2 regions of the Rhizobium sp. BK112 genome follow, and region 2 is predicted to be linked to the other one. Evidence: riboswitches for the same ligand, from Rfam matches in the RefSeq annotation. Region 2 holds a riboswitch; the other holds the start of a gene.
What was found. A riboswitch is a leader RNA that binds a small molecule or an ion and turns the genes downstream of it on or off. The one in region 2 is predicted to bind thiamine pyrophosphate.
Positions count from the first base shown of each region.

Region 1: it holds a riboswitch for thiamine pyrophosphate, as region 2 does, so the genes downstream of both, thiM (hydroxyethylthiazole kinase) here and FHT75_RS25735 (YkoF family thiamine/hydroxymethylpyrimidine-binding protein) in region 2, are expected to answer to the same signal.

Region 1 is NZ_JACHYZ010000003.1:360,047-367,906, forward strand. Features, by position in the region: gene FHT75_RS11125 (invasion associated locus B family protein) at 1-522, opposite strand, end outside; gene FHT75_RS11130 (hypothetical protein) at 778-1,155, opposite strand; TPP riboswitch at 1,228-1,324, shown strand; gene thiM (hydroxyethylthiazole kinase) at 1,375-2,178, shown strand; gene thiE (thiamine phosphate synthase) at 2,175-2,810, shown strand; gene thiD (bifunctional hydroxymethylpyrimidine kinase/phosphomethylpyrimidine kinase) at 2,807-3,616, shown strand; gene FHT75_RS11150 (GNAT family N-acetyltransferase) at 3,834-4,313, shown strand; gene FHT75_RS11155 (glycoside hydrolase family 3 N-terminal domain-containing protein) at 4,338-5,360, shown strand; gene FHT75_RS11160 (ABC transporter substrate-binding protein) at 5,404-7,050, shown strand; gene FHT75_RS11165 (ABC transporter permease) at 7,109-7,860, shown strand, end outside.
Region 2 is NZ_JACHYZ010000010.1:250,587-258,446, reverse strand. Features, by position in the region: gene FHT75_RS25765 (formate dehydrogenase subunit gamma) at 1-384, opposite strand, end outside; gene FHT75_RS25760 (LysR family transcriptional regulator) at 519-1,412, opposite strand; gene FHT75_RS25755 (ArsR/SmtB family transcription factor) at 1,483-1,824, opposite strand; gene FHT75_RS25750 (SDR family NAD(P)-dependent oxidoreductase) at 1,927-2,751, opposite strand; gene soxR (redox-sensitive transcriptional activator SoxR) at 2,831-3,295, opposite strand; gene FHT75_RS25740 (NADPH-dependent FMN reductase) at 3,379-3,954, shown strand; TPP riboswitch at 4,143-4,256, shown strand; gene FHT75_RS25735 (YkoF family thiamine/hydroxymethylpyrimidine-binding protein) at 4,247-4,879, shown strand; gene FHT75_RS25730 (ABC transporter permease) at 4,970-5,776, shown strand; gene FHT75_RS25725 (ABC transporter ATP-binding protein) at 5,773-6,573, shown strand; gene FHT75_RS25720 (ABC transporter substrate-binding protein) at 6,654-7,664, shown strand.

The DNA.
Region 1 (7,860 bases), on a different contig from region 2:
CTTCTTGAGCGCCGTCGCCGTCTTCGTATCCAGCGCCAGCTGCGCCCAGCATCCGGCCTGGTTGCAATTGCGGTAGTCAAGTTTCGCAACGGGCTTGCCGTCGGCCTTGATCGACAGGCCCGAGGGCAGGAAGACGTTGAGCGGCAGCAGAGCGGTCAGCGTCAGCCCCGGCTTGCCTTTCTCGCCCTTGCCCTTCTCGCCCCCGCCCTTCTCGCCCTTGCCTTGGGACCCGGCCGGCGCAGCTGCGATCGCCAGCGTCAGGACATTGACGTTCTCGCCATCTTTGGCGACTTGCGCGATCTGGGCGACTTCGCAGGCCTCGGTGCCTTCAGAACCCGAGCAGCGATAATACCAGTCGTCGAATTTCTGGGATTTTATCGGCGGCGCCTGCACCTGCCCCGCTCCCTGATCGGCAGGAACAGCAGATTGCGAAAAAGAAGGATTCGCCCAAGCGATGAATATCAGAACGGAGGCGACTGTCTGGAGGCCCCACTTCATATCGGCTTTCAAAAATTTTCTCATTGAAAATACAACTTCAGGAAGATTTTATTGGCGTGTAAAGTCATATCGCTACAATCCATCGTTTGGTCAACCTAAGCGTGTCAGCACGGTAAAGTTTCCGTTAGATATTTACTTCGCGTTCTGGGAGTTTGATTCCACGCCCTGGGAGAGGCTTACCGCAACGAAATCGCCACCAAATCTCGACAGCCGGAATAAAACTGAATGGCGAGGCGATGAGACGACACGCAACTTACGCGAAGCTGTTCTCGTGCTCGGCTACATTGAAAAATTCCATCGATGAACGGATAGGATGAATAACTTCGCGCTATTCCAAATGCAGAAAAGTCTTGGGAAGATGAACTTCATTCTTTCAAAGAAAAGACTGCTTTCCCGCATCAGCACCCTCACCAATGCTGGCAGCCAACCCCTCACAAAGACGAAGATGTATTTTAGAAATTGATTGCACCCACGGTTGCTGCGGTTATTCCTTTTGAAAAAGGAGAGGATAGCCGCATGGCGAAAAGGCAAGGACTCGGCCAACCCGGAAGAGAACCGGCAGACGACTTTCGGGAAAACCTGGTCAAGACCCGAATCGGCGGCGATCTCTCGTCCTTCATGAAAGGCGATCCCGACCCATAAATCATCCATAGCCATCGCGCGCCGCGTCGGTCGCATGATTGTCATTTTCGAGGTGACATCAGCCCCGTTCTCTGCGAAAAGAAACGCGATGAGAGACAGGGGCGTTCGTCGACAGACGGGCTGAGAAGCACCCTTCGAACCTGAACCGGATAATGCCGGCGGAGGGAGTCGCTCGGGGTCGCGGCATCGCCCGCACGAACCGCCCCGTGGCCGCCCCCGCCTGAAAGGGGCCATATGCAGACCAAGACCACACCCGGAGCGATGCTGAAGGCGATGCGCGAGAAGCCGCCGCTCGTTCAGTGCATCACCAATTACGTCGCCATGAACATCGCCGCAAATGTTCTGCTTGCCGCGGGCGCCTCGCCCGCCATGGTGCATGCCGCGGAAGAAGCCGGCGAATTCGCCGGGATCGCCAGTGCGCTGACCATCAATATCGGCACGCTGTCGACGCAATGGATCGACGGCATGCAGGCGGCGGCGAAGACGGCGGCCTCGGCCGGCAAGCCCTGGGTGCTCGACCCGGTCGCCCATTATGCAACGGCCTTCCGCCGCAACGCCGTCGCCGATCTCCTGGCGCTGCATCCGACCATCATCCGCGGCAACGCTTCCGAAATCATCGCGCTGGCCGGTGGAGAGAGCCGCGGCCAGGGCGTCGACAGCCGCGACCCGGTCGAGCAGGCGGAAGGTTCGGCGCGATGGCTCGCCGAGCGTCAGCGGGCGGTCGTCGCCGTGACCGGCGCCGTGGATTTCGTCACCGACGGCGAGCGGGCCGTGCGCATCGAAGGCGGATCGGCCTTGATGCCGCAAGTCACCGCGCTCGGCTGCTCGCTCACCTGCCTCGTCGGCGCCTTTGCGGCAACGGCGCCCGAGGACATTTTCGGCGCCACGGTCGCCGCCCTTTCGACCTTCGCCATCGCCGGCGAAGACGCGACACTCGGCGCCGCCGGCCCCGGCTCCTTCTCCTGGCGCTTCCTCGATGCGCTGGCAGCGCTCGACGCCGAAACGCTTGACGCCAGGGCGAGGATATCGGCGGCATGAAGGCTTTCGACCTTTCGCTCTATCTCGTCCTCGACCCCGATCTCTGCGCGGGGATCGGCATGGTGGAAACGGCGCGCCTTGCCGTTGCCGGCGGCGCGACGATGGTGCAACTGCGTGACAAACATGCCGGCACCGCCGGGATGATCGAGACCGGTCGCGCCTTGAAACAGGCGCTTGTCGGGACCGGCGCCCTGCTCGTCGTCAACGACGATGTCGAGGCGGCAATCGCCATCGGCGCCGACGGTCTGCATATCGGCCAGGAGGATATGGACGCGCGCACGGCGCGGACGATGATCGGCCCTGCCATGATCCTTGGCCTCTCGGTCGAGACCGCGGCGCTTGCCGCCGCCGTCGATCCGGATCTGGTCGATTATACCGGCGTCGGGCCGGTGTTTGCGACGCCGACCAAGGCCGATCACAAGCAGCCGATCGGTTTTGACGGTCTTGCCACGCTGGTAAAGGCCTCGCCGGTGCCGTCGGTTGCGATCGGCGGCCTCAAGGCGGATCATGTCGCCCAAGTATTTGCTGCGGGCGCCAAGGGCCTTGCCGTCGTCTCCGCCATCTGCGGTACGCCGGATCCCGAAGCGGCCACGCGCCGCATCGCCGCAGAAATTCGAAAGGCCCGCGCATGATCCGCAACGTTCTCTCCATCGCCGGCTCCGATCCCTCGGGCGGCGCCGGCATCCAGGCCGATCTCAAGGCCTTTTCCGCCCGCGGCGTCTACGGCATGGCGGTGCTGACCGCGCTGACGGCGCAGAACACCCAAGGCGTCAGCGGCGTGCATCTGGTGCCGCCGCAATTCGTCGCCGACCAGATCAATGCCGTCTTTGCCGATGTGCGCGTCGATGCCGTCAAGATCGGCATGATCGCCAATGCCGGCATCGCCGATGCCGTTGCCGGTGCACTGACTGACCACCGCGACATTCCGATCGTCATCGACCCGGTGATGATCGCCAAGGGTGGCGCCGCCTTGCTCGCGCCTGAGGCGGTCGACGTGCTGACCCGCCGGCTGCTGCCGCTTGCGACACTCCTGACCCCGAACTTGCCGGAAGCGGCCGCACTGCTGCACCAGCCGGTGGCGACAAACCGAGCCGAGATGGCGGCGCAGGCCGAACATCTGCGGGCGTTTGGCCCGGCCGCAGTGCTGGTCAAGGGCGGCCATCTCGATAGCGACGAAAGTCCTGACGTCCTTGCCACCGCCGCTGGCCTGCACTGGTTCGAAGCCATGCGCGTGCCGACCAAGAACACGCACGGCACCGGCTGCACGCTCTCCAGCGCGCTGGCCGCCGAACTTGCCAAGGGCGCCTCGGCGCGGGAGGCGGTCGCCATCGCAAAGCAATATCTCGCCGGCGCGGTCGCGGCAGCCGGAAGCCTCACCGTCGGCTCCGGCCACGGTCCGGTGCAGCATTTTCATGCGCTGTGGAAAGACGGCGAATAAGCGCTCGCTCGGCATAGATGCAGCCAATCGAAACGGCCCGGCCCTCCCGGGCCGTTTTTTCGTTCCGCAGCTACTTTGCGTTGAAACCGCAGTTGCAGTGCGGGCAGTCCCTTTGACCTTCTGAAAAACCTTGTTGACAAGCCCGGTCAGATGGCCAAATCTATAACACTAAAAGGGGATACATTCCGCAATAAAGGAATAACTGGAGGAGTGACAGGTGCCAGACCTGCTTGTGAGCTTGTATTCCGCTGAGCTCGCCGACCTGAAACGGAAAGCCGATGATGTCGGCATCTCCATCCGTCCGGCCCTCCCCCCGGAACTGCATCTTATCATCAGCTGGGTTCGCGAACGGTTCAGCGAGAACTGGGCGAGCGAAGTCGCCGTCGCCTTCTCCCGCCAGCCGGTTGCCTGCCTGATCGCCGTCGACGGCGGCAAGCTGCTCGGCTTTGCCTGCTATGACACGACGGCGCGCGGCTTCTTCGGCCCGACCGGCGTCGACCCGGAAGCGCGCGGCAAAGGTATCGGGCTCGCCCTCTTCTCCGCCTGCCTGCAGACGATGAAGACGCTCGGCCACGCCTATGCCTTCATCGGCGATGCCGGGCCAGTCGATTTCTACGCCAAGACCGCAGGCGCAACCATCATCCCCGCCCCCGACAAGGGCATCTACGAAGGCATGCTGAGAAGCACGCCGAAATGACCATCTGATCCCGGAGCTACAGAATTGTCCTCGACCCCGCTCGCCCTTTTCGTCGGCCTTCCCACTCCCACGATTTCGGATGATGAATTCGCCCTTTTTCGCGACGCCAATCCGCTCGGCCTGTTCGTCGGCCGGCGCAATCAGCGCGAGCCGGAGCAGACCAAGCGGCTGATCGCCCGCTTCCGCGAAGCCGTCGGCCGCGACGACGCACCTGTCTTCACCGACCAGGAAGGCGGCCGCGTTCAGCATCTCGATGCCGGCCCCTGGCCGCTCTTTCGCAGCTTCGGCCAGTTTGCCGAACTTGCGCGCCGCGATTTCGATCTCGGCAAAAAAGCACTGCGCCTTTCCTCCCAGGCCATGGGCGCGATGATGACGGAACTCGGCCTTTCCAGCGGCTGCTCGCCCGTTCTCGACCTCGTCTTCGAGACGACGAGCGCGGTCATCGGCGCCCGCTCCTTCGGCCCTGATCCCGATTTCATCGCGGCCCTCGGCCGCGAGGTGGTCGATGGCCTGCTCGAGACCGGCAATATCCCCGTCATCAAGCACATTCCCGGCCATGGCCGTGCGACGCTCGACTCCCACAAGGAGCGGCCGGTGGTCGACGCCAGCCGCGAGACGCTCACCGCGACCGATTTCAAACCCTTCGTCGCGCTGAAGGATACGCCTTGGGCGATGGTCGCCCATGTCGTCTACTCGGCCTATGACGCGGAGCTGCCGGCGTCCGTCTCGCCCATCATGCACGACGTGATCCGCAAGGACATGGGCTATGAGGGCGTGCTGATATCAGACTGCATCTTCATGGAGTCGCTCTCCGGTACCTTGCCGGAACGCGTCAAACAGGTGCTCGACGCAGGCTTCGACATCGCGCTCCACAGCCACGGCGACATTCCGGAAAGCGAAGCTGCCGCCAAGGCCGCCCGTCCGCTGACGGAAGCCGCCCTCAAGCGGATCGTCGCCGGCAAGGCGCGCCTCGGCAATCTCAAAGTCGATGTCCGCGCCGCCCACGCAGAAGTCGAAGACATGTTTGCCAGCGCGCTGGTCTCCTGACCGGCCCGTCAACTCTCACCGCATAAGAAAAGGGGAATAAAACATGAAAAAATATCTTCTTGCCGCCGCCGCGCTGACGCTGCTTTCGGGATCGGCCATGGCGCAGACGATTCTGACGGCGAATATCGAACCGGCGACGACCTGGGTTCGCAACTTCAACCCATTCAACCAGACCTCATCGCGCCAGTCGACGCTCGACTTCATCTACGAGCCGCTGGTTATTTTCAACCGCTTCGACAGCAACAAGCCGGTCTATCGCCTGGCCGAAAGTTTCAAGCTCTCCGACGATCTGAAGAGCATCGAGTTCAAGCTGCGCCCGAACCTGAAATGGTCTGACGGTAAGCCGCTGACCGCAGCCGACGTCAAGTTCACCTATGATTACCTGAAGAAGTTCCCGGCGCTCGACTTCGTCAGCATCTGGACCTTCATCACCGATGTGCAGGCGGTCGACGCCCAGACGGTGCGCTTCACGCTCGCCAATCCGAGCTCGCTCGCCGCCGAGCAGATCTCGCAATTGCCGATCGTCCCGGAACATGTCTGGAAGGATGTCGCCGATCCCGTCACCTTCGCCAACGAAACCCCGGTCGGCAGTGGCCCGCTGACGGAAGTGCCGCGCTTTACCGGCCAGACCTACGACCAGTGCCGCAACCCAAACTACTGGGACAACGAGCACCTGAAGGTCGATTGCATGCGCTTCCCGCAGCTTGCCGACAACAACCAGATGCTGACCGCGACAGCCGACGGCACGCTTGACTGGGGTGTCTCCTTCATTCCCGATATCGACAATGTCTATGTCTCCAAGGATCCGGCGCATTTCCACTATTGGTATTCGCCGAGCAGCATGGTCGCCTTCCTCTTCAACTTGGAAACGGCGAACGAGAACAACAAGAAGGCCTTCAACGATCTGAAGTTCCGCCGGGCTGTCAGCATGGCGCTCGACCGCAAGACGATGATCGACGTCGCCGGCTACGGCTATCCGACGCTGAACGAAGATCCTGGACTGATGGGCGAGCTTTACAAGAGCTGGGCGGACCCGTCCGTCAAGGCCGACTTCGGCAAGTTCGCAACCTATGATGCCGATGCCGCCAAGGCCCTGCTCGACGAGGCGGGCTACAAGGATAAGGACGGCGACGGCTTCCGCGACAATCCCGACGGCACGAAGATTTCCTTCTCGATCATCGTCCCCAGCGCCTGGACCGACTGGATCGACACCGTCAACCTCGCCGTCGAGGGCATGCAGGCAGTCGGCATCGACGCCAAGATCGAAACGCCTGAGGAAGCCGTCTGGACCGGCAACCTCATCAACGGCACCTTCGATGCGGCGATCAACAGCCTGCCGGCATCGGCCTCGCCCTACTATCCTTACAAGCGTGCCTTCAGCGCTTCGGACAAGGGCAAGACCCGCTTCACCGCGCAGCGCTGGTTCAACCCGGAGGTCGAGAAACTCGTCACCGAGTTCACCCAGACCGCCGACCTTGCCAAGCAGAAGGAAGCGATGAACAAGGCGCAGCGCATCGTCGCCGAAAACATGCCGATGATTCCGGTGTTCAACAATCCGAACTGGTATCAGTACAACACCAAGCGCTTCACCGGGTGGTCGACCAAGGAAAACCCCTTCGTCAATCCGTCGATCTCGCGGACCAATCCGGCACGCCTCTTGAACCTGCTCGCTCTCGAGCCGGTCAAGTAAGCATCATGATCTCCGGAAGCGGCGTAGAAAACGCCGCTTCCGCGACGACGGAGTTCCCATGGCTTTCCTGCTTCGCCGCCTCGTCTTCTACATGGCAGCCTTCATCGCGGCAGCGACGATCAATTTCTTCCTGCCCCGGCTGATGCCGGGCGATCCCGTGCAGATCATGTTCTCCAGCGCCGGCACCGAATTGCCGCCGGAAAGCCTGCAGGCGCTGAAGCTCACTTTCGGCTTCGTCGACGGTCCGCTCTGGCAGCAGTACCTCACCTATCTCGGCAGCATCTTCACCGGCGATCTCGGCCGTTCGATCAAATATTTCCCGCTGCCGGTGACGTCGGTGCTCGGCCATGCCCTCCTCTGGACCGTCGGCCTGATGGGAACGGCGACGATTTTCAGCTTCGCGCTCGGCACCTTCCTCGGCATCGTCGCCGCCTGGCGGCGCGGCAGCAGGTTCGATGTCGTCGTCTCGGTAGGCGCGATCTTCGCCACCTCGGTACCGGCCGTCGTCACCTCGCTGATCGTGCTCTTCATTTTCGGCTTCACGCTCGGCTGGTTTCCGAACGGTTATGCCGCCGATCCCTCACTCGATCCGGCCTTCAGCTTGCAATATATCGGCAGCGTCGCCTATCACGGCATCCTGCCGATGGTGACGCTCTGCACCGTGCTGATCGGCGGTTTCACCGTCACCATGCGCAACAACATGATCAACCTGCTCGGTGAGGACTATATCGTCATGGCCCGGGCCAAGGGTCTTTCCAACCGGCATGTGATGCTCTGGTACGCGGCGCGCAACGCCCTGCTGCCAACCGT
Region 2 (7,860 bases):
GAGCCCGAGACAGTAGACCGGCTCCAGCGTCACGCCGCCATCGAGCGTCGTCTGATGAAAATCGATACCGAGCAGCGTCTTGACGCGCTCAGCCAAGCCATCGCCGCCCATCGACTGACAGGCTTCGGCGCGACAGAGCTTCAGCACATGCCGGCCGGCGGGATGGTCGCGATAATCGTGATAGAAGGTCACCACGCCATGCACCTCGGCGCGGGAGAGGTTCAGTTCCTCCGCGATGACGGGCATGGCCTCCTGCGGCACATAGCCGAATTCTTGCTGGACCTCGTGCAGAATGGGAAGCAGCGGCCCTTCGAGAAAGCGAAGATCGGCGACGATGGCACGTGTGCGCGCTGCAATATCGCCTTCGGCGATATGAATGGTCATAAGGCAGCCCTCCCGGCGGCTCGCTCGTTGCGGAATGGCAGGCTCCCCCGGCCGAGTGCCATTCCGCAAGCAGCATCTCAGGGAAGCAGCCGGCGATCAATAAAGCTATCACGTTGCACGATAGTTTTTTTCTATCAGAGTTCCTCGTCTTGTACGAGCACTCTCGCCTCGTGCAGCAGGGCCGAGACAAGCGGCGTGAAAGGCTCGCGATAAGGGGCAACGAGGCCGACCAGATGATGCGCCTCCGGCTCGACGATCGGGATCATGCGGATTTCCACTGGAAATCCAAAGGATTTGGCGACGTTGCGCGGCATGATGCTGGCCCAGCGTCCGGTCCTGACATGCGAGAACAGCACGATCATCGAGTTGGATTCGAGTGTCGGATGCACGGTGGCGCCGGCTTCCGTCAAGTGCCGGTTGATGATGCGGCGGTTCTGCATGTCGGCGGTCAATAGACAAAGCCGAAGATCGCCGACCTCTCGCCAGGTCACGTTGTCGCGATCCGACAGTGGGCTGCCGGCTGCCGTGATCAGATGATAACGCTCGGCATAGAGGGGAACGGTCGTGACGCGGCCGAGCGGCTCGTTTTCGAGATAGGTGATGCCGGCATCGATTTCGAGATTCTCGAGCATGCTCAGCACCTGCAGCGAATTGCGCGAGACGATCGAGAAGGTCACGCCGGGATGCCGTTCCTGGAAGGGCGTGGTGATGCGCGAAAGCATGGCGAGCGCGGTCGGAATGGCGGCAAGACGAATATGGCCGGAAAGGCCGCGGCGTGCGGCACGCATCTCCTCGCGCATGGTGCGGGCGTCGCCGACGATGCGCCGGGCCCATTCGAGCACGCGCTGCCCCTCCGGCGTTAGCCCCTGGAACCTTGAACCGCGCTGTACCAGCATGACGCCGAGTTGATCCTCGAGCTGCCGGATGGCCGCCGAAAGCGTTGGCTGCGAGATGCCGCACTCCTCCGCGGCGCGGCCGAAATGCTTTTCATTGGCAAGCGCGATGAAAAATTCCAGCTTGTCGATCATCCGGCCTCCCGCGCCATTTCGCGTCCGGACCTATCTTCGACATAGCAGCCGTGCTCCGCAAGGGCGGTCGCTAACAGTTTTCTGCAATCGGAAAAAGCTCGAACAGCGATTCGAGGAAGGCGAGCACGCTGACATTGCCGATGCTGTAATAGACCAGCCTGCCCTGACGGCGCGTATTGACCAGGCCTTCGAGCCTCAAGCGCGCCAGCTGCTGCGAGACCATTGCCTGCTGTATGCCCAGAATATGTTCGATTTCACTGACCGTCCGCTCCTCATTCGCCAATATGCAGAGGATGAGAAGTCGGGTCTGGTGCGCCAGCGCTTTCAGCAGGTCGCTCGCTTCATGGGCTTTTGCAGCGAGTGTGTGCAATTCCTGGCCGGTCATCCCCGGCTTGGGTTTGGGCAACGGCATGCGGTATCTCGGAAGGGAGGCGATGAGGTAGATCAGTACAATAGCATATTCGCACAAGCGAATTGGCCAAAATGACGAAATGCCAAAAAAGGTCCAAGCAAATCAGCAGATAAGCTGACCGCCATTGATCTCGATCACCTGGCCGGTGATGTAGCCCGAGAGGGAGGGAGCCGCCAGGAACAGATAGGCGGGAGCGCAATCCTCCGCCGTGCCGAGCCTTTGCAGGGGGATGGATTTTCTTGTCTGCTCCAGCTTTTCGCGGGAGGAATAGCGCTCATGGAAATCCGTCTCGATCGTTCCCGGTGACACGCAATTGACCCGGATTCCATCCGGTGCGAGCTCACGGGCAAGCGCCTTGGAATAGGTCGCAACGAAGGCTTTCGAGGCCGAATAGATCGAGGAACCGGGGCTGCCGCCGGTCAGCGCCGAAATCGAAACCGTGTTGACGACAGCGGCGCCTTCAGCCGCCTTTAATGCCGGCAACAGTGCACGTGTCAGCGCCACCACCGATGTCTGGTTGAGCCGCACGATCGCCTCATATTCTGCGTCGGTGAGCGTGGCCGCGGGAAACCGGCCAAGCATGGTGCCGGCATTGTTCACCAGCACATGCACCCTGTCGAAGAAGGCGAGAACGTCTTCGGCAAATTGCGCCGCCCCACCGGCCGCCGAGAAATCGGCGTGCAGCAGCAGCGCCCGTCTTTCGGATTCAGCCGTCAGCAGGAAATCCGGCAGCTCGCGTCCCGGCTTGCGCCCGGTATGGACGATCACTTTTGCGCCGCAGTCCAGGAACTGCCGGGCCACTTCGAGGCCGATGCCGCGGCCGGCGCCGGTCACGACGACATTGCGATTTTCGAACAGTCTGGGATGAAACACGAAGCCGTCCTCCTCGCGGACAGTGCCGCCGGTTGCGTCACTCGCCCTTAACATATGAGCGCGCCGACCGAAAGAAAGGCAGGTACCGATCTTTCCCGGGAGACGCAGCCAAGTCTCCCTCTGGGGAAGGGCTCTAGCTTTCGGTCTCCAGAAGCCGCGCACCCGACCCCTCTTTGCCGAGCCGATCGCAGGGATTGCGCAACGGACAGCTTTCGATCGACAGGCAGCCGCAGCCGATGCAGCCGGTCAGACGGTCGCGCAGCAGGCTCAGCCGCCTGATTCGCGCGTCGAGATCATCCTTCCAGCGCGCCGACAGCACCTGCCAGTCGGCGACGGTGGGCGTGCGTCCTTGCGGCAGCGACTCGAACGCCGCCTGGATTTCCGAAAGCGGAATGCCGACACGCTGCGCCACCTTGATGATGCCAAGCCGGCGCAGCACGTCACGGCCGTATCGCCGCTGGTTGCCGCGGGACCGGATGCTCGAGATCAGCCCCTTGGTCTCGTAGAAATGCAGCGCCGAGACGGCAAGGCCGCTGCGCTCCGCCACTTCGCCAACCGTCAGAAGTCTGCCGAGCGGCGTTGCAGGAATCGTATCCATCGGCTCTTGACCTCAATATTAGTTAAGGTTTTATAACCCGTGCTTCGATAATCGTAAAGTCCAATCGCGACAAGGAGCAACGCATGAAAACACCCACCAGGCTGGCGGTCATCTATGGCAGCACGAGAGAGGGCCGCATCTGCGACCGGGTGGTCAAATGGCTGACGCAGGAGCTCGTCCGCTTCCCGCAATTTGATATCGACATCATCGACCCGCTCGATTTCGCGCTGCCGGTAAGCCGTGACGTGGCACACCCCGAAATCGACAGGCTCGCCGGGCGGCTTGGCATGGCCGACGCCTTCATCATCGTCACCCCGGAATACAATCACAGCTTCACGGCCTCGCTGAAGTCGATCATCGATTTCTTCTTCGAGCCCTGGCAGGGCAAACCTGTCGCCTTCGTTTCCTATGGCGGCATATCGGGCGGCCTGCGCGCCGTCGAACAGCTGCGCCTCGTCTTTGCCGAACTCCACGCGGTCACGATCCGCGATTCGGTGAGCTTTACAGCACCTTGGAACCGCTTCGACACCGAGGGACGGCTCGACAATCCCACCGACGCGATGCGTCTGCTCGACCGGATGATGGCGAGGCTGGAATGGTGGACACGGGCGCTCGTCACTGCCCGCAGCGATTGCCCCTATGCCGACATCGCCGCCTGAGGCAGCAAGCTCCGGTTCCGTTCCCGGCAGGTACGGAACCTCGAGGGACACCCGGGCAGGACCTCCGTCCGGGTGTTCTCAACAGTAAGGCATATCAGGCGATACCGGGCATGGCAGGCTCATCCCGACCGCATGGACGGGTTCGCAACTTTGCAGTTGCGGGGAGAAAACCCCGGTGATAGTTTCCGCGCCATTAACGGGGGAGCTCCGTATTGCCGGGGCTGAGATGTGAGGTGCAAGCCTCTGGACCCTTCAAAGCTGATCTGGGTAATGCCAGCGGAGCGAGGTTCAGATGTTTTCAGGCGCACAAGTGTCACTCTATCCGATGTCCGGCGATTTCGTCGGCATCATTCTCGATGCCGTCAAGGCGCTCGATCCCTATCGCGACCGGCTGCGCATCGAGACCGATGACATCTCTACGCTGCTGGTCGGCCCGCCTGACATTCTTTTCGCCGCCATGCACGATCTTTTCGTCACCGCCGCAAAGACCGGCGAACATTGCGTGCTGTCCGCCGCCGTCTCACGCGGCTGCCCCGGTGAGCCCGACGAGGCCATCTGCGGCGTCAACCCCTCCTCCGGCCAGGCAGAGCCGCTTGCTGACCGTATAGCGGCCGCCCTTGCCGCCGTTGAAATCACCGCCGAGACCGGACAGCCGACCGCTGCCCAATTCTCGCTCTACGTCATGGGAACCGGCACCCATATGGACGAGATCTATGGCTGCATCGACTTTCTCAAACGCTCCGGCACTTTCGACCGCGCCAAGAATTTCTGCACCAGGCTTTCTGGCGATGCCGGCGCCGTCTTCGCAACCATTCGTGAGGCCTTCTATCGCTTCGGTGACCCCGAGGGGCATGTGACCCTCGATATCACGGTGTCAGCCAATACAGCGCCGCGCGTCTTTTCAGACGCGCAAAGGACGCTGTAACACTTTAAATTGCTGCATAATTTTATCCTTAAATCGATTCCGATTTAAGGAATTATGCAGTGCCCGACGAAAGCCTGAAATCGAACGCCGATGACACCGCTACCACCACTGGGTTCGCGCCTTGCCGCGCTCCGCGCCGCTCTCTACCGGGGCATACCTGCCCTGCTCGCCGGCTGCGCCTTTTTGGCGGCATGGGAACTCTATGTCGATCTTTCCGGGATCAAGCCCTCCATCCTGCCGGCGCCGTCGCGCATCGTCATCCAGGGCTGGCTGAACCGCGAGGCGCTGATATCAAACACCTGGCCGACGCTCGGCGCGACGCTTGGAGGTTTCGCGCTGTCGCTGGCTTTCGCCTTCGTAGCCTCGATCCTCATGGATTTCGTGCCCTTCATGCGCCGGGCATTGCTGCCGATCTTCATCGCCAGCCAGACCCTGCCGCTGGTGGCGATCGCGCCCCTCGTCGTCCTCTGGTTCGGCTTCGGCCTGCTGCCGAAAGTGTTGCTGGTGGCGCTCGTCACCTTCTTTCCGCTGCTCGTCGCCCTGCTGCAGGGCTATGAATCGACCGACCGCGACATCGCCGAATTGCTGAATTCGATGAAGGCGAGTCGCTGGCGGATTTTCTGCCTGGCCCGGCTTCCCTCCTCGCTGCCCTATTTCTTCGCCGGCCTCAGAATCTCGATCACCTATGCCGTCGTTGGCGCGATTTTTGCCGAATATGCCGGCGCCGCCCGCGGCCTCGGCATCTATATCCTCAACGCCAAGAACAATTTCCGTCCCGATCTCGTGCTCGCCGCCGTCGTCGTCAGCGCCGTGCTCACGCTCGGCCTCTTCGGGCTGACGCTGTTGATCCAGCGCCTCGTCATGCCCTGGCAGCCAACCGGGGAGCGGCGCCGATGAGCGATACAATGGTTGAACTCGGTAGTATCTCGAAGTCCTTCGACGGCATGAAGGTGCTGGGCGACATTTCGCTCGCCGTCGCAGACGGCGAGTTCGTTTCGATCGTCGGACCGTCCGGCTCCGGAAAATCGACGGTGCTGCGGCTGCTGACACAGGCGCTTCGACCCGATTCCGGCACCATGCTTTTCAACGGCGTGCCGCTGGAACAGGCACCGCATTCCTTCGCCTTCATGCCGCAGCGCGATGCGCTGATGCCCTGGCGCCGGATCATCGACAATGCGGCACTCGGCCTCGAGGTGAAAGGCATGAGCCGCCGCGCGGCCCGCGCCGCCGTCGCGCCTTTGTTCGAGAGCTTCGGCCTTTCCGGCTTCGAACACCACTATCCTTCCGAACTATCCGGCGGCATGCGCCAGCGCGCCGCACTGCTGCGCACCGTCGTCCAGACGCAGGACATGCTGCTGCTCGACGAGCCCTTCGGCGCGCTCGACGCGCTGACGCGCACGCAGATCCAGGAATGGCTGCAGGGCATGTGGACCGAGCACCGCTGGACGGCGCTGCTGATCACCCATGACGTTCGCGAGGCCGTGTTCCTCTCCGACCGGATCTACGTGCTTTCGGCCCGTCCGGCGCGTATCATCCGCGAATTCCGCGTTCCCCTGCCCCGTCCGAGAAGCATCGCCGACCTCGGCTCGCCGGCGGCCCAGGCGATCGAAACCGAAATCCTGCAAACCCTGCTTCATCCGCAAGAACAGGATGATTTTAGGCCGGTCGGCCCAAAATCTGAATCGCTGTTCTAATTTATAGAGTTAGAGCATGATGTCGTCCGAAACCGCCGACACTTTTCGGCATCATGCTCTAGAGACCTGAGGAGGTCACCATGCTGCTTCTCACCCGCCGCCAGACGATTTTCGCCGCCATCGCGGCAAGCCTTGCCGGCCGCACCGCCTTCGCCCAATCGGCGCCCGCAAAGGTTCGCATCGCGCTCGACTGGACGCCCAACACCAACCATATCGGCATCTATGTCGCCAAGGCGAAGGGCTTCTACGCCGATGCCGGACTCGATGTCGAGATCCTTCCCTTCACCGATACCAGCGCCGGAACACTGGTGTCGAACGGCGTTGCCGATTTCGGCATCAGCAGTGAGATCGAGACCCTCACGCAGCGCGCCGGCGGCGGTGACGTGAAGATGGTCTACGGCGTCGTCCAGACAGAAACCGCACGCCTGATCTTCAAGGGCGGACGCGACGACATCAAGAGCCCGAAAGACCTCGACGGCAAGACCTATGGCGGCTTTGGCGGCACCTGGGAGAGCGCGCTGATCTCCGCAATGATCCGCAATGACGGCGGCAAGGGCGACGTCAAGACCGTCACCCTCGGCACCTCCGCTTACGAGGCGCTGGACAATGGCTCGATCGATTTCACGCTGGAGATCTACACCTGGGAAGGCATAGCCGCCGAACTGGAGAACCGGAAGATCGGCCGCTTCCACTATTCCGATTATGGCATTCCGGACGAGCAGACGACGGTCATCGTCTCCAGCGACGCCTATCTCTCGGCAAACCGGGAACACGCCCGCGCCTTCATCCAGGCCACGCGCCAGGGTTATGCCTATTCCGTCGACCATCCCGACGAAGCCTGCGATCTGCTGATCTCTGGAAGCAATGGCGCACTGATGAATACGGAACTGGTAAAGGCGTCTCAGAAGGCATTGATCGAGGGGCACTTCCTGAAATCCGAGGCCGGCGTGATCGGTAAGCTCGATCCGGCAAAGGCCGAAGCCCTCGGCGGCTTCCTGCTCGAGAATGGGATTCTGGTCGACGCCAATGGCGCCGCACTCAAGGAGAAGCCGGACTTTTCCACCTATTATACCAACGAACTTCTCGACTGAGCCCAACGCCTGCCTTGCCCGTCGCGGCTTTCCGCTGCAAAGTCCGAGACCCGGAGCATGATGTCGTGCGAAAACCGCTCACACTTTTCGGCATCATGCTTTAGAGCGCCGCGCGTCCTTTCGGATGCGCAAAGGACGCTCTAACACTTAGAATTTAGGCATCGTGCTTTCCGAAAATCGATTCCGATTTTCGGGC